One region of the Streptomyces sp. NPDC048331 genome, then DNA from elsewhere that is predicted to be linked to it. Evidence: riboswitches for the same ligand, from Rfam matches in the RefSeq annotation. Region 1 holds a riboswitch; the other holds the start of a gene.
What was found. A riboswitch is a leader RNA that binds a small molecule or an ion and turns the genes downstream of it on or off. The one in region 1 is predicted to bind cobalamin.
Positions count from the first base shown of each region.

Region 2: it holds a riboswitch for cobalamin, as region 1 does, so the genes downstream of both, ACGFYY_RS01745 (ribonucleoside-diphosphate reductase subunit alpha) here and ACGFYY_RS04640 (hypothetical protein) in region 1, are expected to answer to the same signal.

Region 1 covers NZ_JBICYT010000002.1:247,005-256,767, forward strand. The annotation lists gene ACGFYY_RS04630 (DUF4430 domain-containing protein) at 1-323, shown strand, start outside; gene ACGFYY_RS04635 (hypothetical protein) at 367-726, opposite strand; gene ACGFYY_RS04640 (hypothetical protein) at 846-2,258, opposite strand; cobalamin riboswitch at 2,355-2,494, opposite strand; cobalamin riboswitch at 2,615-2,684, shown strand; gene ACGFYY_RS04645 (prenyltransferase/squalene oxidase repeat-containing protein) at 2,819-5,596, shown strand; gene ACGFYY_RS04650 (hypothetical protein) at 5,593-6,522, shown strand; gene ACGFYY_RS04655 (energy-coupling factor transporter transmembrane component T) at 6,527-7,717, shown strand; gene ACGFYY_RS04660 (ABC transporter ATP-binding protein) at 7,714-9,369, shown strand; gene ACGFYY_RS04665 (ECF transporter S component) at 9,366-9,763, shown strand, end outside.
Region 2 covers NZ_JBICYT010000001.1:374,739-384,501, reverse strand. The annotation lists gene ACGFYY_RS01745 (ribonucleoside-diphosphate reductase subunit alpha) at 1-2,040, opposite strand, end outside; cobalamin riboswitch at 2,183-2,312, opposite strand; gene ACGFYY_RS01740 (GNAT family N-acetyltransferase) at 2,357-2,854, opposite strand; gene ACGFYY_RS01735 (Uma2 family endonuclease) at 2,933-3,517, shown strand; gene ACGFYY_RS01730 (CstA-like transporter-associated (seleno)protein) at 3,570-3,767, opposite strand; gene ACGFYY_RS01725 (carbon starvation CstA family protein) at 3,764-5,983, opposite strand; gene ACGFYY_RS01720 (GntR family transcriptional regulator) at 6,136-6,900, opposite strand; gene ACGFYY_RS01715 (extracellular solute-binding protein) at 7,190-8,473, shown strand; gene ACGFYY_RS01710 (carbohydrate ABC transporter permease) at 8,600-9,619, shown strand; gene ACGFYY_RS01705 (carbohydrate ABC transporter permease) at 9,616-9,763, shown strand, end outside.

The sequences.
Region 1 (9,763 bases):
AGATCAAGACCAAGGGCCACGACGTCACAACCACCACCGGTGGCACCCACAAGTGCGACGGCACCAACGGCGGCGCCAACCCGTCCAAGGTTCCGACCCCGACCGCGGCGCTCGACGACGCGGCCCGCCTGAACTACTTCGCCTGGGACGGCACTTGGTACGCGTCCTTCGACGACTTCTCCGTCGACACGATCAAGGACGTCAGCGGCGGTGGCTCCGCCTACTGGAGCATCGCGGTCAACGGCACCCCCACCCCGGTCGGCGGCTGCCAGTTCAAGCTCAACGCCGGCGACCAGGTGTCCTTCACCTGGACGTCCTTCTAGTCCCTTCCGAAATCCGTGCCACCTGGCTCACTCCATCGGTCAGCTAGCGCTTGCGTCCAGGACCGTTGGCCGCGCCGGGTGATGCTTCCGGCTGCTTTCCGATGACGCGTTGGGCCTGCTCGACCGCTGCTTCCAGAGCGCTGAGCAGGCCATACGACCGCTGGCGGGAACCATCGGGTGCCTTGCGGGAAGTCTCGGCCGGGACCTCGCCCGCCCGGAGCAGTGCACACATCGCCCCGGCTACCCGAGTCAAGGAGGTGAGCGCCTCCCGTGTCATCCGCAATCGCACTACGTGGGAGCCGAACTGGCGCCTCGAGGCCGCGAGGCTCTCGTACTCCTGCTCCGTGAGGGCGACCAACGGCACCCCGTCGACGATCACATGACGCGGCACGATCTTCGCCATCCCCGACCCTCCCGGCGCCATGGGTGAACGCCCTGCTTTCACGTTGCCCGTTCCTCCAATAGTGCAACAGTGCGGGTTGCGGGCTTCAGACCCGCAAACCCGCACTGCCGTCGAGATGATCAGGCGCCCCACCGCAGGGCGATGGTGTCGCCCACGTTGATGACCTTCTCGCGCAGGGCCCCGGCGAAGGAGGATCCGTCGACGCTGACCTTCCAGGTGTTCGAGCCGCTGTTGGCCTTGCCGTTGACCGTGGTGATCGTGCCGGTCCCGGAGGACGGGGTCACACCGGTGACGCAGCCCGAGGGGGTGGCCGCCGAGGTCGCGGCGGTGAGCACGTCGCCGAGCGTGGTGGTCGTACCGGTCGGTGTGAAGGCCACCGAGCAGACCTTGAGGTTGCCGGCCCCGTCGTCGACGGTCAGCGCCAGCTTGGTCGCCGTCCCCGCGGTGAAGGTGGACTGGGCGACCCACTGCGGGGCACCGGGGGTGACCGGGACGGGCGGAGCCGTGGTGAAGCCGCCACCGGCGACGGCGCGCAGCGCGTCGATGGAGGAGTAGGCCGAGGGCGTGGTGTCGGAGGGCTTGTACTTGAAGCCGCCCGCCGGCTTGTACTGGTTGGCGATGAGGAAGTCGACCGGGGTCTTGCCGCTGCCGGTGAGGAAGTCGCCCGTCTGGGGGTTGAAGCCGCAGGCGTTGAGGCCCGCGACGCCCCAGCCGTTGGAGCTGGTGTTGACGCCGTACAGGGAGTTGAAGGCGCCGCTACTGGAGACGAGGGTGCTCTTGAGGAAGTTCTTTGCCTGGACGACGTCGGTGTCGGTGTTCGGGACGCCGGAGATGCAGAGGGCAGCCATGGCGGCGCCGGTCATGTCGACGTCGCTCGCGGAATTCAGGACGGTGGGGTTGCCCTCGGCCTTGTTGAAGGTCCAGCCGCCGTCCACGTGCTGGTTGGCGCGGATGCGGGTGACCATGGAGTCGGTCAGTGCCTGCGGCACCCGCTTCGCGCCGCCCTGGGTCTTGGCGCCGCCCAGCGAAAGGGCTGCGAAGACCGTGCCGTTGAAGTTCCCCGACGGGCCGAAGTAGCCGGCCTCGGCGGTCTGCCAGTAGGAGTAGATGTTGGCTATGAGGTTGCGGGAGGCCGAGACCCGGGCCGGGTCGATGCCGGCGGCGTAGGCGTTGAGGGTGCCGCGCTCGTAGTCGGTGACCACCGGGGACGCCTGCGGCCAGCCCGCCGTCGACAGCAGGTTGCGGTAGACGGTGCGCGCGTTCTTCGTCGTGTCGCCAGCGGGGTAGACGTCGACGACGGCCGTGCCGGTGGCTGCGAAGGCGCTGAACGCCCACTCGTTCGACAGGCCGCTGCCCGCGTACGAACCATCGGCGGCCTGGAGGGACTTGAGATACGTCACGCCGTTGGTCTTGGACGTGGCGATCTGGGCGGGCGAGGAGGTCGCGAAGGCCGGCAGGGTCGTGAGGGCGAGTGCGCCGAGGGCTGCGGGCACCGCGAGCGAGAGGCGGCGCGGGGTACGGGTACGGGACATGGCCTGCTCCTGGAATGGGGGACGCCGACCTGACCGTGGCTCGTGCGGGCGGGCAGCCCGGAGCTCGGTGGCGGCCGTCCGAACGCGTGGTACGGCTGGTGATGTGCCATGCCGCATGGGCATTCGGGCTCGGTGACGGCCCCCTGCCGTCCCACACCGCTGCGCGTCAGCCCCGGATTCGCACCAGGTTCCCCCATGTGGCAGCCCAGGACGCTACCCGAGTGATCAAAGCTCCGCCAGCCGCTGTGCCGGGGACCGATCGAGCGCTGCCGGAGCCATGTCACATGAGACGCAGACCACCTTGACGCTGTCTTTATCCGCGTGTTCCACTCCGACTGATAAGCACTCAGCTCCAGGGGAAGCCGGTCGAATTCCGGCGCTGACCCGCAACCGTAGGCCCGGCACCGCCGGGCGAGTCGGAATGCCTGGAGCCGGATTTTGCAGCGAGAAACGCCGTCGCGGACTACGGCGTGGTTCGAAAGGGCTTCCCCGTGCGCCCACGGGCTGCGGAAGCCCTTTTTGCCACGCACTGGTCCGCCCGGCCGACACGAGGGGCCGTGGTGGGGACCGCACAGCAAGCAGAGCGACACCTGGGAAGCAAGGGGCTGCTGTCGCTCATATCGGCGGCGCTGCTGACCTTCGCCGCGAGCGTGGCCTTCGTGGGCGGGACGGTGTCCGCCTCGGCCGACCCGATCGAGCAGTGCACGGCCACCACCGGGGCGATCGTCGCCGTGGACTTCGGCCCGTTCGGCGGCAAGGTGGAGAAGGGCTGCGACACCACGCCCACCACCGGCTACGAGTTGCTGCAGACTGCTGGGTTCACCATGGAGGGCACCGTCCACGACGGCCCCGCGTTCATCTGCCGCATCGGCAAGGGCACCGGTACGCAGTACCCCACGCCGGACAAGGAGGACTGCGTCCTCACGCCCCAGGCCACCGCCTACTGGTCGTACTGGACGGCTTCGCCGGGGCAGCGGAAGTGGTCGTACAGCCAGCAGGGCGCCATGGCCCGCAACCCGAAGCCGGGCGATGTGGAGGCCTGGGTCTACGGTGGCACCGACATCGCCGGTACGAAGGGCAAGCCGTCCTTCTCCCCCGACGACATCCGCGGCTTCACCACCCCCGATCCGACCGTCCCGACGGCCCCGCCCACCGTGCCGGCCGGACGGGTCGATGTACCGGCGACCACCCGCTGGGTCACCGGGACGCTGACGGACGGGGAGCGCGTCGTCGACGAGGGCTCCACCACCCCGAACCACTTCCTCTCCACGGAGGCCGTGTTCGCCCTCGCGGCAGCGGACCGCAAGAGCCCGGTGGCGAAGAAGATCGCCGACTTCCTCGCCACGCCCGCGCAGACCGATGCGTACGCCTACCCGGCAGGCAAGGACGGCATCCCGGACGCCACCGCCGCAGCCCGGCTCGCGCTGGTCGCCGAGGCCACCGGCAAGGACCCCCGCACGTTCGGCGGGCATGACCTCCTCGGCGACCTCGTGAAGTACGCCTGCCCCCGCGACATCGGTGACGGCGAGACGGTCGAAGGCTGCTTCACCAAGGGCGACTTCCGCACGACCGGTCAGGCCGACGCCCAGGCCATGGCCGTCATCGCGCTGGTCAACGCGGGTATGACTCCTCCCCCCGGCTCCGTGGCCCGGCTGACCGTCCTGCAGTGCGAGGACGGCGGATTCACCAGCGTCCTCATCCGGCCCGGTAGCCCGGGGTGCGAGAGCGAGGCCGGCGCCACCGGCCTGATCACGCTGGCCCTGGAACGGGCGGGCGGCCACGAGGCGGTGCTCCAGAAGGCCCGCGGCTACCTGAAGAGGACCCAGCAGGCGACCGGCGCCTGGCCTGCCGTCTACTACGAGACGACCGGCAACCCGGCCGCCACCGGCTGGGCCGCGCAGGCTCTGCGCGCCCTCGGCGACGAGGCGTTCGCGGACGCCGGGGTCTCCTGGCTCTCCAAGCACCAGCTCCAGACGGGCGGATTCGGCTTCGCCGAGGACGACACCGAATCGAGGCTGTACCCCACCGCCACGTCCGCGATCGCGGGCGCCGGCAGCGATCTCGCCACGCTGACCGCAAAGCCGGCCGAACCGCCGACGCCGACGAACCCGCCGACCACGCCCCCGGCCGGTGAAGGGCCCGACCTGAAGAAGGGCGCCGCGTACCTGACCGCGCCGTCCCGGCTGGTGCAGGGCCGCTTCTACGAGAGCCAGCCCGGCAGTGGCTTCGCCGACTACGGCCTGACCATCGACGGCGCGTACGCCCTCGCCGCCACCGGCGGGGACAACACCGCCCTGCGCCGCATCGTCGACTTCATGGACAAGGGCGGCAAGGACGGCCAGAAGCGCGGCATCCACGACTGGACCCTCGTCGGCACGAAGTACGCGAACGGCGGCTCCATCGGCAAGGCGGCCGTACTCGCCGAAGCCGTGGGCCGCGACCCCCGGAACTTCGGCGGCCAGGACCTGATCTCTGCTCTCTCCAAGATCACCTGCCAGGCGAAAACCGACACCCGCCAGGAGTGCGCGGCCAAGGGCAACTACGCCTACGCCACCTCCGTCTTCAAGCAGTCCCTCGGCGTCATGGCCCAGCTCCGCGCCGGTGAGAAGGGCGCCGCGGCCGAACCCGCCACGTATCTCAAGAGCCTCCAGGCCCCCTCGGGCGCCTGGGTCAGCCTGATCGGCGAGCCCAGCGGCCCCGAGGTGGACTCCACCGCCATGGCCGCCATGACCGTGGACCTCCTGCCCGACGCCGACTCCCAGGCGGCGGTGGACAAGGCACTCGCCTGGCTCGCCACCCAGCAGAAGGAGGACGGCGGCTTCCCAGGTGCCTCCGGCAACTCCGTCAACTCCGCGGCCCTCGCCATCCAGGGGCTCTCCCTGGACGCGCCCAAGTACAGCTCTCAGATCGCCAAGGCCCGCAAGTTCCTGGCGAGCCAGCAGAACGGCGACGGCGGGTTCAACGTCGCCCAGGGCGGCCAGACCGGCTCCGACCTCCGCGCCTCCACCCAGGCCGTCGGCGGCGCAACCGGCATCTCCTTCGGCGCGCTGACCCGCGACCTGACCGGCACCACCCCCGAGCCCGTCCCCAGCACCTCTGGCGGAACGTCGGGGGGTACCTCCGGCGGCAACGGTTCGCCCGTCATCGTGACTCCGGGCGAGACCCATGGCGGCACAGGCTCCGCGGGTGGCTCCGGGGCGGGGGGCGGCGGCCCTCTCGCCTCCACCGGAGCCCAGGTCGGCACGCTCGCCGCCGCGGCACTGGCACTGATCCTCGGCGGTTGGGGCATCACCCGCGCCGCGAAGCGCCGCCGCGAGACCCCGGGAAGTGAGGCATGAGCCGCAACCGCGTCGTGCGGGCCCTGGCCCGGACGGCTGCTGCGCTGGGGCTGACGGTGGCGGCCTTCGCCGCCACCGCGTCCCCGGCCGGCGCCGCACCGCAGCCGATGGGCCAGTGCACCACCTCTTCGGGGGTCGTCCTCGCCGTGGACTTCAGCCACTGGGGCGGACCCGTCTACCGCTCCTGCGGCACCACCCCCACCACCGGCTACGAACTCCTCAACCAGGGCGGCTGGGCCACCACCGGCACCGGCCACGACGGTCCTGCCTTCATCTGCCGCATCGGTTACAGCGGCCACCAGGGCGGCAAGCAGTACCCCACCCCGCAGCAGGACGACTGCGTCCTGACCCCGCCCGCCTCCGCCTACTGGTCGTACTGGCACGCGAACCCCGGGCAGAACACCTGGGAGTACAGCCAGCTCGGCGCCATGCTCTACAAGCCGAAGCCCGGCAGCGTCGACCTGTGGATCTTCGGCGGGACGAACATCGAGGGCACCGAGGGCAAGCCCACCGTCACTCCCGACCAGCTCCGCGCCAAGAACACCCGGCCCACCGGGGGCCCCGCGCCCAAGGACACCCGCACGGCCGCACCGCTGCCACCGAATGTCAACACCGGTCCCAGGCCGGAGAACCCGCCCCCGAGCGCCCCTCAGGCCACGGCACCGCCGCCCAGCCCCACGGCTTCGGAAAGCCCCTCGGCCTCGGCGAGCCCTTCGGAGAGCGTCTCGCCCCTGCCCTCCACGCCACCTTCGTCCAGTGCTCCGGCCGTGGCCGCGCCCGGCCCCCAGGTGGTCGAAGCGGCGCCTGCCGCCGACGCGAAGCACGATGTCGGCTCGTACCTGCCCGCCGTCGTCACCGGAGCGCTGGTGCTGCTGATCGGCGCCGCGGCCGTGTACGCCGCCAAGCGCCGCCGTCGTACGGAGTAGCCGCGTGCCACGCACCACCACCTCGGCACAGGCGGCGAAGCCGCCCGTGTCCGGCCCCGCGCCGGACACGGGCGGCCGCCGACTGCCCCGCACCCTGCACCCCGTCGCCTGGTGGATCTGGGCCCTCGCCCTCGCCACCGCCGTCAGCCGCACCAACAATCCGCTGCTGCTGTTCCTCGTCCTCGCGGTCCTCGGCTACGTCATCACCATGCGCCGTACCGAGGCGCCCTGGGCGCGCGGCTTCAAGTACTACCTGTATCTCGCGCTGACCGTCGTAGCGATCCGGGTCACGTTCCGCGCGATCTTCGCCACCGGCATCACCCCGCGCGACCACTTCCTGTTCTCCCTGCCCCACATCCCCACCCCCGACTGGTACGCGGGCATCCAGCTCGGCGGCCCCGTCTCCCTGGAAGCACTGCTCTCCGCTGCGACGGACGGACTCAGGCTCGCCTGCATGCTGTGCTGCATCGGCGCCGCCAACACCCTCGCCAACCCGAAGCGGGCCCTGCGCGTCCTGCCCGGTGCCCTCTACGAACTCGGGGTCGCCGTCACCGTCTCCATCAGCGTCGCCCCGCAGCTCGTCCAGAGCGTGCAGCGCGTCCACCGCGCCAAGCGGCTGCGGGCCGGCCGTTCCAAGGGACTCCGCGCCCTGCGCGGCATCATCGTCCCCGTCCTCGAGGACGCCCTGGAACGGTCCCTGCGCCTGGCTGCCGCCATGGACTCCCGCGGCTACGGCCGCGCAGGCACCGCCACCCGTGGTTCGCGTCGCCTGACCGGCGCCCTCATGCTGCTCGGCATGTGCGGTCTGTGCGCCGGTGCATACGGGCTCCTCGACGCGACCGCGCCGAAGCTGCTCGGGCTCCCGGCCATGGGTGCCGGGGCCGTGCTGTGCTTCGCCGGGCTGCGCCTGGGCGGCCGCCGGATCACCCGGACCACCTACCGGCCCGATCCCTGGCACGTGGCCGAATGGGCGGTCGCCGGCTGCGGCGTCCTCTCCGCCGTCCTCCTCTTCGCGAACGTCGGCTTCAACGCGGCCGAGCTCAACCCGTCGATCTACCCGCTCAGCTGGCCCACCCTGCCGCTCGTGCCTGCGGCAGCGATCCTCCTCGCGGGGACTGCCGGCTTCCTGGCCCCGCCGCCGACCGCGCCGGCCCGTGCGGCCGTCCCACCCCAGCGCACCGAGGAACTCAAGTGATCCACTTCGACCAGGTCACCGTCCAGTACGAGGACACGGCCGAACCGGTCCTGCGCGATGTGAACCTCACCGTCGAGGAAGGCGAACTCTGCCTCGTCGTCGGCCACACCGGCGTGGGCAAGTCCACGCTCCTCGGAGCCGTCAACGGGCTCGTCCCGCACTTCACCGGCGGCACCCTCTACGGTCGCGTCCTCGTCGACGGCCGGAACACGGCCGAGCACCCGCCCCGCGAACTCGCCGACGTGGTCGGCGTGGTGGGCCAGGACCCGCTGGACGGCTTCGTCACCGACACGGTCGAGGAGGAACTGGCCTACGCCATGGAGCAGCTGGCGGTCCCGCCCGCCACCATGCGCAAGCGCGTCGAGGAGACCCTCGACCTCCTCGGCCTCGCCGACCTGCGCCACCGCGCCCTGCACGAGCTCTCGGGCGGCCAGCAGCAGCGCGTCGCCATCGGCTCCGTCCTCACCGCCCATCCACGGGTGCTCGTGCTGGACGAGCCAACCTCCGCCCTGGACCCGACGGCCGCCGAGGAGGTCCTGGCCGCCGTCACCCGGCTCGTCCACGACCTCGGCGTCACCGTCCTCCTCGCCGAACACCGCCTGGAGCGCGTCGTCCAGTACGCCGACCGCGTCATCCACCTGCCTGGCAACGGCCAGGTCGTCTCCGGCACACCCGCCGAAATCTTCCGCAGCTCCTCCATCGCCCCGCCCATCGTCGAACTGGGCCGTGCTGCGGGCTGGACGCCGCTGCCACTCTCGATCCGCGACGCCCGCCGGGCCGCAGCCCCCCTGCGGACCCGGCTGGCAAACACCATCCCCCCGCCGGTCCGGCCCGTCCCGGCCCCGGACCGACCGGAACTCCTCACCGCACGCGGCGTCGTCGTGACCTACCACGGCGTACCGGCCGTCCGAGAGGTCGACCTGACCCTGCACGGCGGCGAGATCACCGCACTCATGGGCCGCAACGGCTCCGGCAAATCCTCCCTCCTCTGGGCGCTCCAGGGATCCGGCCCGCGCAAGGCCGGATCGGTGGCCGTCAGCACTCCCGGCGACCCGAAGCCGCTCGACCCGCGGAAGCTGTCGGCCGCGGACGCCCGGCAGCTGGTCGGGCTGGTCCCGCAGACCCCCACCGACCTGCTCTACCTCGAGTCCGTCACACAGGAACTCGACCAGGCCGACGCCGAGTCCGGCGTCGCCGCCGACGGGATCCGGGCCCGCACCATCCTGGACCGGCTCGCCCCCGGCATCCCCGGCTCCACCCACCCTCGCGACCTGTCAGAGGGCCAGAAGCTCGCCCTCGTTCTCGCGATCCAACTGACTGCGGCACCTCGGGTGTTGCTGCTGGACGAGCCCACCCGCGGGCTCGACTACCGCGCCAAGAGCGAACTGATCCGCATCGTCGACGACCTCGCCGCCGAGGGCCGCGCCGTCGTGATCTCCACCCACGACGTCGAATTCGTCGCCCGCGCCGCCGACCGCGTCGTCGTCATGGCCGAGGGAGACATCGTCGCCGACGGCCCCACCGACGAGGTCATCGTCGCCTCCCCCGTCTTCGCCCCGCAGACCGCGAAGATCCTCGCCCCACTCCCCTACCTCACGGTCGCCCAGGCCGCCGCCACCCTCACCGACCACGGGACGGACCCGGCCTCATGACCGCACGCGCCGCAGCCATCCGCATCCGTGCACGCGCCGGGATCGTCATCGCCATGGCGGCCTTCCTCGGCATCGTCGCCTTCTTCTGGCCCTTCCTCGTGGCCCCGGGAAAATTCGGGTCGAACTACGCCCCGCCGCTCATCTTCGGAGTCCTCCTCGCCATCGTGCTGTGCGTGGTGATCTCCGAAATCGCCGAAGGCGGCATCAACTCCAAGGCCCTCGCCATGCTCGGCGTACTCTCCGCGGTGAACGCCGCGATCCGCCCGCTGGGCGCGGGCACGGCCGGCATCGAGACGGTGTTCTTCATCCTCGTCCTGGCCGGCCGGGTCTACGGCCCGGGCTTCGGCTTCACCCTGGGCTGCACCTCGCTCTTCGCCTCCGCCCTCATCACGGG
Region 2 (9,763 bases), on a different contig from region 1:
GCCGAATCCCTGGACCGAGCCGGAGGAGTCGCGCAGCGCCTCGCGGGTCTGGGCGTCCCACACGCCGAGCTGCTTCAGCTCCTCCACCAGGTAGCCGTTCACCTGGAGGAACTCACCGCTGAGCGTCTCGCGCTTGAACAGGTTGGAGACCTGCGGCTCGATGCACTCGTACACACCGGCGATCGAGGCGATCGTCGCCGTCGGCGCGATGGCCAGCAGCAGCGAGTTGCGCATGCCGGTCTCGGCGACGCGGGCGCGCAGGGCGTCCCAGCGCTCGGGCCAGTTCAGCTCGACGTCGTAGTGGTCCGGGTGCAGGACACCACGGGCGGTACGGGTCTGCTCCCAGGCCGGCAGCGGGCCGCTGCGCTCGGCGAGGTCGCACGAGGCCTCGTAGGCGGCCAGCATGATGCGCTCGGAGAGCTTGGTGGACAGGGCCTTCGCCTCGGGGGAGTCGAAGGGGAGCTTCAGCTTGAAGAAGACGTCCTGGAGGCCCATCGCGCCCAGACCCACCGGACGCCAGCGGGCGTTGGAGCGGCCGGCCTGCTCGGTCGGGTAGAAGTTGATGTCCACCACGCGGTCGAGGAAGGTCACGGCGGTGCGGACGGTCTCGTCGATCCGCTCCCAGTCGATCTCGCCGTCCACGACGAAGGCGCCCAGGTTGACCGAGCCGAGGTTGCAGACGGCCGTCTCGCCGTCGTTCGTGACCTCGATGATCTCGGTGCAGAGGTTCGAGGAGTGCACGACCGTGCCCGGCTCGGCGGTCTGGTTCGCCGTGCGGTTGGAGGCGTCCTTGAAGGTCATCCAGCCCTGGCCGGTCTGCGCGAGGGTACGCATCATCCGGCCGTACAGGTCGCGGGCGGGCATGGTCTTGCGGGCCAGGCCGTCCGCCTCGGCCTTGCGGTAGGCGGCGTCGAAGTCGTCGCCCCACAGGTCGACCAGCTCGGGCACGTCGGCCGGGGAGAACAGCGACCAGTCGGCGTCGGCGTTCACACGGCGCATGAACTCGTCCGGCACCCAGTGGGCCAGGTTCAGGTTGTGCGTACGGCGCTGGTCCTCACCGGTGTTGTCGCGGAGCTCCAGGAACTCCTCGATGTCCGCGTGCCAGGTCTCCAGGTAGACGGCGGCGGCGCCCTTGCGGCGGCCACCCTGGTTCACGGCGGCGACGGAGGCGTCGAGGGTCTTCAGGAACGGCACGATGCCGTTGGAGTGGCCGTTGGTGCCGCGGATCAGGGAACCGCGGGCACGGATACGGGAGTACGAGAGGCCGATGCCACCGGCGTGCTTGGAGAGCCGGGCCACCTGGTGGTAGCGGTCGTAGATCGAGTCGAGCTCGTCCAGCGGGGAGTCCAGCAGGTAGCAGGAGGACATCTGCGGGTGCCGGGTGCCGGAGTTGAAGAGCGTCGGGGAGGACGGCAGGTAGTCCAGACGGCTCATCAGCCGGTACAGCGAGGCCACTTCCTCGACGGCCTGGACGCTCTCGTCGGCGGCCAGACCGCAGGCCACGCGCAGCATGAAGTACTGCGGGGTCTCGATGACCTGACGGGTGATCGGGTGGCGCAGCAGGTAGCGGCTGTGCAGGGTGCGCAGGCCGAAGAAGCCGAAGCGGTCGTCGGCGCCCTCGGCGAGGGTCAGTTCGACGAGCGAGTCGAGCCGGCTCGCGTGCGTACGGACGAACTCGGCGGTGCGGTCGGCGATGAGGCCCTCGCGGTGGCCGACCTCGACGGAGGCCGAGAAGGAGGTGGAGCCCTGGCTCGCGGCCTCGTCGCGGACGGCCAGCGTCAGCAGGCGGGCGGCCAGCCGGGAGTAGGCCGGGTCCTCGGAGATCAGGCCGGCGGCGGCCTCGGTGGCCAGCCCGCGCAGTTCGGCGTCGTCGGCGGCGGCGCTACGGCCGCGCAGCGCGGAGGCCGCGACCCGGCCGGGGTCGGTGTCGGGGAGGTCCGCCGTCAGTTCGGTGAGGGTACGCAGCAGCGTGGCCCCCGGGCCCTCGGTGTTGTCGCCAGAAGTGGACTCGGCGCGCGGTGCGGAAGGCGCGATGGTCACGGCGGGAGCTCTCCCTCGCTCGGCCCGGTCATCGGCGGGGCGGGGCGCGAGCGGGCGCATGCGGGCGCGACGAGAACGCTTACCCCGCATGGCGTCCACCGGCCCAACCGCGAGGCCCGGACGAATCGGCACCCGGTTCGGTCGAGCCGGGCGCGCTGTCGGCAGGTCATCGGACTTGGCGTCCGGTAGCCGGACACTTCATACCGTTGCGGGACAGTTCCGGATTCGCACCGGATTCCCCTGCGGCGACAGCAGGCATGAGCATACATGTGGGGGCGGCCCTCTGCGGTAACCCCCACATGTAGTGTCGGCGCGGCTACAGCTTGAGCCGGTAAGTGAGGAGTGTCAGGCCTTCGATCGGCGCCCAGTCCCGCTCCGGAGTGCGTACGAAACCCAGTCGCGCGTAGATCCGATGGGCCTCGGCCATGCCGCCCTGGGTGGAGAGGACCAGGCCGGTCACGCCCTCCAGAGCCCTCGCCCGCTCGACGCAGGCACGCACCAGAGCCTCGCCCGCGCCCTGGCCGCGCGCCGCGCGGGCCACCGCGAGCATCCGGAACTCGGCCTCGTCCGGGGCCGCGATGTCGGCGAGCGCACTGCCCGGGGCGGCGAAGGTCACACCGCCCAGCAGCCGTTCGTCCCGTACGGCGACGAGCACCTCGCCCTGGACGGCCCGGCCGGCCACGTCGCGCAGCACGTTCAGGTAGCCGTCGTCCTCGTTGAAGTCCAGATGCCCGTCGGCGAGGTAGGCCCCCGCCGTGATCTCACCCAGCTCCGCGTACTCGGCGGGCAGCGCCGTTCTGATCACCATGTCCATGCGGTCGAGTGTGCAGGACGGGTGTCGGGGTGCGGCGCTATCGTCGAGGACAGCACCGTCGAGGAAGGTGAGCGAGGCATGACCGTGATGGCCGACCGCCCCCACATGCTGACCGAGGAGTTCGAGACCCTCGCGCGTATAGGCGCCAGAGAGGTCGAAGGGCTGCGGTTGGAATTCATCGACGGGGTCATCAGGAGCAAGGCAGTGCCGGACGGGGATCACGGGCGGATCATTGTGTGGCTGAGCCGGATCTGCATGCAGCATCACCCGGACCTATGGCTGCATGCCGGGCAGGGGATCAAGGTGGAGCAGTACCGGGAGGGCCGTGCCATCCCGGACGGCGTCCTGGCGCATGAGGACGCCTTCGTCGGCCAGGGCGACTGGGCGAATCCCGGGCCCGTCCTGATGGCTGTCGAGGTGACCTCGTGGGACTCCGACACCGAGCGGCGCGACCGGATCGAGAAGCCACGCGCGTACGCGTCGACGGGTATCCCTGTCTATCTGCTCGTCGACCGGCTCGAATGCCAGGTCCTCGTCCACAGCGACCCGGACGGCCACCGTTACGAGACCGTCCGCACCGTTCCCTTCGGCAAGGAGGTCCGCCTCCCCGATCCCGTCGGCATCACCCTCCCGACCGAGCCCCTCAAGGACTGGGTGCGCTGAGGAACGCCGAAGGGGCCCCACCGCGTCGTGCGGTGGGGCCCCTTCGCGAGGTTCAGCAGCAGCGGAAGCCCTCGCGGGGATCCGCCTCGCGGGCGTCCGTACGGGCGCGTTCGAAGGCGCGGCGGGTGAGGACCTCCGCGTGCGGGTCGTGGGAGCGGGCGTGGGCCACGTACCGGTCGTACGCGGCCTCCCCGGAGAACTCCCGTACGTAGAACCGAGCCCTGGCCAGCACGCTCCGTACGGTGCTCACGCCACCGGCTCCTTGACGTGTCCGCCGGTCGCGTCCGGCCCCGCCGCCGCGAGCTCCGCACGCTCCTCGGCGGTCGCGATCAGCCCGGCCGGGGCGACGATCTTCGACTCGGTCCACGGGGTCTCGGAGAGGGTCGCCGACCCCGGGTCGCGGACGGCCTTGAGGCAGGTCCGGGCCGCGTCCGCCAGGACCACGATGATCAGGAGGGCGAAGAGGGCGCACAGGACGCCGTCGACCGTGGCGTTGGTGACCACGGTGTGCATGTCGCCCATGTTCTTGGCGGGCGGCAGGACCTTGTCGGCGTCGATTCCGGCCTGGTACTTGTCGCGCTGGGCGAAGAAGCCGACCTTCACGTCCTCGGAGAAGATCTTCTGGTAGCTCGCGGTGAGGGTCACCGTGGCGTCCCAGACCAGCGGAACGCCCGTCACCCAGGCCCACTTGAGTCGACCGGACTTGATCAGCAGCGTGGTGCAGACGGCCAGCGCGACCGCCGCGAGCAACTGGTTGGCGATGCCGAAGAGCGGGAAGAGCTGGTTGATGCCGCCGAGCGGGTCCTTGATGCCGACCCACAGGAAGTAGCCCCAGCCGGCGACGACGATCGCGCTCGCGAACCATACGCCGGGCTTCCAGCTGACGTCCTTGAAGGACTTGTGCACGTTGCCGAGGGTGTCCTGGAGCATGAACCGGCCCACGCGGGTGCCCGCGTCGAGCGTCGTCAGGATGAAGAGCGCCTCGAACATGATGGCGAAGTGATACCAGAACGCCTTCATGCCGGCGCCGCCGGCCACGGCGGAGAAGATCTCCGACATTCCGAGTGCGAAGGTCGGAGCACCGCCGGTGCGGGAGAGCAACGTGGCTTCCTCGACGTCCTTGGCGGCTTGGGCGAGCGCCTCCGGGGGGATGGCGAAACCGAAGTTGCCCACCGCCTGGGAGGCGGATTCGACCGTGGTGCCGATGACCCCGCCGGGGGAGTTGACGGCGAAGAAGAGGCCGGGCTCGATGATGCAGGCCGCGATGATCGCCATGACGGCGACGAAGGACTCGGTCAGCATGGCGCCGTAGCCGATCATGCGGACCTGGGTCTCCTTCTGGATCATCTTCGGGGTGGTTCCCGAGGAGACCAGGGCGTGGAAGCCGGAGAGCGCGCCACAGGCGATGGTGATGAAGACGAAGGGGAACATCGACCCGGCGAAGACCGGTCCGTCCCCGCGGGCCGCGAATTCGGTGACCGAGGGCATCTTCAGGGTGGGCATCGCGACGACCACACCGATGGCGAGGAGCGCGATGGTGCCGACCTTCATGAAGGTGGAGAGGTAGTCGCGGGGTGCGAGCAGCATCCACACCGGCAGCACCGATGCCAGGAAGCCGTACACCACCATCCAGATGACCAGCGTCTCCTTCTCCAGGGTGAAGGTGTCCGCGAAGGAGGACTCGGCGACCCAGCCGCCCGCGACGATGGCGAGCAGCAGCAGCGCGACGCCGATGACGGAGACCTCGGTGACCCGGCCTGGCCGCAGGACGCGCAGGTAGAAGCCCATGAAGACGGCGATCGGGATGGTCATGCCGATGGAGAAGACGCCCCAGGGCGAGTGCGCCAGGGCGTTGACGATGACGAGGGCCAGCACCGCCAGCAGGATGATCATGATGGCGAACACGGCGATCAGGGCGGCGGCCCCGCCGACGGGCCCGATCTCGTCCCGGGCCATCTGGCCGAGCGAACGCCCGTCGCGGCGGGTGGAGAAGAACAGCGTGACCATGTCCTGGACGGCCCCGGCGAAGATGACGCCGGCGACGATCCAGATGGTGCCCGGCAGATAGCCCATCTGCGCGGCGAGTACGGGCCCGACGAGCGGGCCGGCGCCGGCGACGGCCGCGAAGTGGTGGCCGAAGAGCACCCGACGGTCGGTGGGGTGGAAGTCGACACCGTTGTCAAGGCGTTCGGCGGGGGTGGCCCGGGTGGCGTCCACCTTCAGTACGCGGTCCGCGATGAAGCGCGCGTAGAAGCGGTAGGCGATCGCGTACGAGCCCAGCGCCGCGGCGAGCAGCCAGGCGGCGGAGATCTCCTCGCCGCGCGAGAGCGCCAGCACGCCCCAGCCGATGGCGCCGACGAGTCCGACGAGCACCCACGCGGCGATGGACCGGGGAGAAGGCGAGCCCGACGTACTGCCCGGACTCGCCGCGTCCCGTTCTGTCCCTGTTGCTTCCGGTTCAGGCATGACCTCGTCCCCTCGTCGATCATCTGCGTAAGCGCAGGGAATCTACGGGGGATTGCCCGCTGAACGTAAGACCCCGTCCGCATTCCGGTATGTGAAGGAATTACGGATACGGGGTCCGGCGGACCGGGTCGGGCGGGGTCGGACGGTCCAGGTCAGACGGCGGGGCGCTTGAGCCTGGCGACGAACTTGTACCGGTCGCCGCGGTACACCGACCGCACCCACTCCACCGGTTCGCCGTCGGCGTCCAGGGAGTGCCGGGAGAGCATCAGCATCGGCAGGCCGACGTCGGTGCCGAGCAGGCCGGCCTCGCGCGGGGTGGCCAGCGAGGTCTCGATGGTCTCCTCGGCCTCGGCCAGGTGCACGTCGTAGACCTCGGCGAGGGCGGTGTAGAGGGAGGTGTACTTGGCGAGCGAACGGCGCAGCGCGGGGAAGCGCTTGGCCGACAGGTGCGTGGTCTCGATGGCCATCGGCTCACCGCTGGCCAGGCGCAGCCGCTCGATGCGCAGCACCCGTCCGCCGGTGGTGATCTTGAGCAGTCCGGCGAGGGTGTCGTCGGCCGTCACGTAGCCGATGTCGAGGAGCTGGGAGGTCGGTTCCAGTCCCTGGGCCCGCATGTCCTCCGTGTACGAGGTCAGTTGCAGTGCCTGGGAGACCTTGGGCTTGGCGACGAAGGTGCCTTTGCCCTGGATTCGCTCCAGTCGCCCCTCGACGACCAGTTCCTGGAGGGCCTGCCGGACGGTGGTCCGCGAGGTGTCGAATTCGGCCGCGAGCGTGCGCTCCGGCGGCACCGGCGTGCCGGGCGGCAGCGTTTCGGTCATGTCGAGCAAGTGCCGCTTGAGTCGGTAGTACTTGGGAACACGCGCCGTGCGGGTGGCTGCCCCGCCGTCCGGCTCCGTGGTCGCCCCTTCGGTGGCCATCGCCGCCCGCCTTCCCGACTCCAGTTTCGCTGCCGTCACCGGCTCCTCCGATATGTGCGGTCACATCGTGACACGAGTGGGGGGACAGGCCTTCTCTCTCCCCAGGTGTCGGTCCGATAACGGACCGAGCACCCGCTCATTAGACCCTTGACACCCCTAAAGGTCTAGGCCAAGCTCCAGCTACTGGTCTAAACCAATATGGATCAGATCCCGGCCCCACGGCAGTACTTCGCGTATGTCACCGCGGCGGGCGAGGGAAGTGCAGGCAGGCATCCCTGAGGAGGGTGGCGTGAAGCGCAAGCTCATCGCGGCGGTCAGTGTCGCGGGCATGATGGTCGGAGTCGCGGCGTGCGGCAACGGCAGCGACGACAAGGCCAAGACCGACGCGGGTGGCGCCAAGGAGATCACCGTCTGGGTGATGGACGGCTCCGCTCCCAAGGCCTGGATCGACGAGGTCAACAAGGAGTTCTCGGCCAAGCACCCCGGTGTCACGGTCAAGGTCGAAGAGCAGAAGTGGACCGGCATCCAGGAGAAGGTCACCACGGCCCTCTCCGAGAACAACCCGCCGGACGTCCTGGAGCTCGGCAACACGCAGACCGCCGGCTACGCGGTCACCGGCGGTCTCGCCGACCTGACCAAGGACAAGGCCACGCTCGGCGCCGACGCCTGGCAGAAGAGCATGCTCGCCTCGGCCGAGATCGACGGCAAGCTCTACTCCGCCCCGTGGTACGCCGCCAACCGCGTCGTCGTCTACGACAAGAAGGCCTACGAGAAGGCCGGCGTCACCCCGCCGAAGACCCGCGACGAGTGGATCGCCGGTCTGGAGAAGCTGAAGGCGGCCGACCCGGCCTCGCAGCCGATCTACCTGCCCGGCCAGAGCTGGTACGTCCTCGCCGGCTTCATCTGGGACGAGGGCGGCGACCTCGCCGTCAAGGACGGCGCCAAGTGGAAGGGCGGACTGGCCACCCCGCAGGCCGCCTCCGCCGTGGAGTTCTACAAGAAGCTCCAGTCCTTCTCCACCGCCCCCAAGGACAAGGACGAGGCCACCCCGCAGCAGTCCACCGACATCGTCCCCAAGGGCGGCGTCGCCTCCTGGATCGGTCTCGGCTGGGAGGCCGGCGGCGCGGAGAAGGCGCTGAAGGAGGCGGGCAAGGAGGCCGACTTCGGCTACTTCCCGATCCCGGGCAAGACCGCGGACAAGACCGGCACCGTCTTCCTCGGTGGCTCGAACCTCGCCGTCGCCGAGCGCTCCAAGAACAAGGAGCTCGCCAAGGAGTGGCTGGCCCTCGCCGCCGGCAAGGACCAGATGACCAAGTACGCCGCCGAGACCAAGGGCGCCCTGCTGCCCAACCAGGTCGGCGCCAACTTCACCCCGGCGGCCGGCTCCTTCGCCGAGGCCATGGGCAAGGCCGGCCTCAACGGCAAGATCACCCCGGTCACCGCGGGCTGGGCGAACGTCGAGACCGAGCCGAACCCCATCAAGGAGTTCATGACCAAGGTCCTGAACGGTGAGGACGCCGCCAAGGCGGGCGCGGACGCGGACAAGGAAATCGCGAACCGCATCAACAAGTAGTCCCACCCCGTAGTTCCCGCACCACCCAGCAGTGTGATCGCACCGGGGGCACGGCAGGCGCCATGCCGCACGCCGTGCCCCCGGTCGCGTCTTTGACTCCACAGTCAACCGCGAGGAAGCCACGCCATGACCGTGCACTCCCAGGGAGCGACGACCACCGCTCCACAGGACGCACCACACCAGCCCGCCGGACGGCCCGAGAAGACCGCGTCCCCGACCGGTCCCGGCCCCACGTCTCCTCGCGGGGGCAGAAAGTCGCTCCCCTCGGGGTGGCTGCCCTATCTGCTGGTCGCGCCGGCGGTGCTCGCCCTCGCGACACTGCTGCTGTACCCGCTGCTCAAGAACGTGATCCTGTCCTTCCAGGACATCAACAAGATCGAGTTCATCCAGCGGAAGTACCCCTTCGCGGGGTTCTCCAACTACACCGACCTGATCGGTGACGCGGACTTCTGGACCGTGGTCGCCCGCAGCTTCGCCTTCACCGCGGCCAACGTCGTGCTGATCATGGTGCTCGGCAGCCTCATCGGCATCCTGCTGAACCGGCTCGGCAAGAAGATGCGACTGGTCCTGTCGATGGCGCTGGTGATGGCCTGGGCCATGCCGATCGTCGCCTCCGTACAGGTCTTCAAGTGGCTGTTCGACGAGCAGTTCGGCGTCATGAACTGGGTGATGCGCAGCGCCGGCTTCGCCGGATACGAACAGCACAACTGGATGCAGACGGGCCTGTCCACCCTGACGATCGTCACCGTCCTCGTGGTCTGGGGCTCCATCCCCTTCGTCGCCCTCAACATGTACGCCGGACTGACCACGGTCGGCGCCGAGCTGTACGAGGCCGCCCGGATGGACGGCGCCAACGGCTGGCAGACGTTCTGGAAGATCGTCTTCCCGAACCTCCGACCGTTCTTCCTCATCACCACGTTTCTCGAGGTGATCTGGGTGTTCAAGGCCTTCACCCAGGTCTACGCGATGAACAAGGGCGGCCCCGACCGCGCCTCCGAGATCCTCCCGGTCTTCGCCTACGTCGAAGGCCAGAGCCAGGCCCACTACGGCCTCGCCGCCGCGATCTCCGTCCTGACGATCCTGATCCTCGTGGTCGTCATGTCCTTCTACTTCCGCCTGATCCTGAAGCAGGAGGAGGAGCAGTGAGCAGCACCACCACCACCGCGCCGAAGCCCGCGCAGCAACTCCGCAAGCGACGGCCGGTCCGCCCCGCCGCCGTGGCCAAGAACCTCGGCGCGCTCCTCCTCGCCCTGGTCTTCGTCTTCCCCGTGTACTGGATGTTCTCCTCGG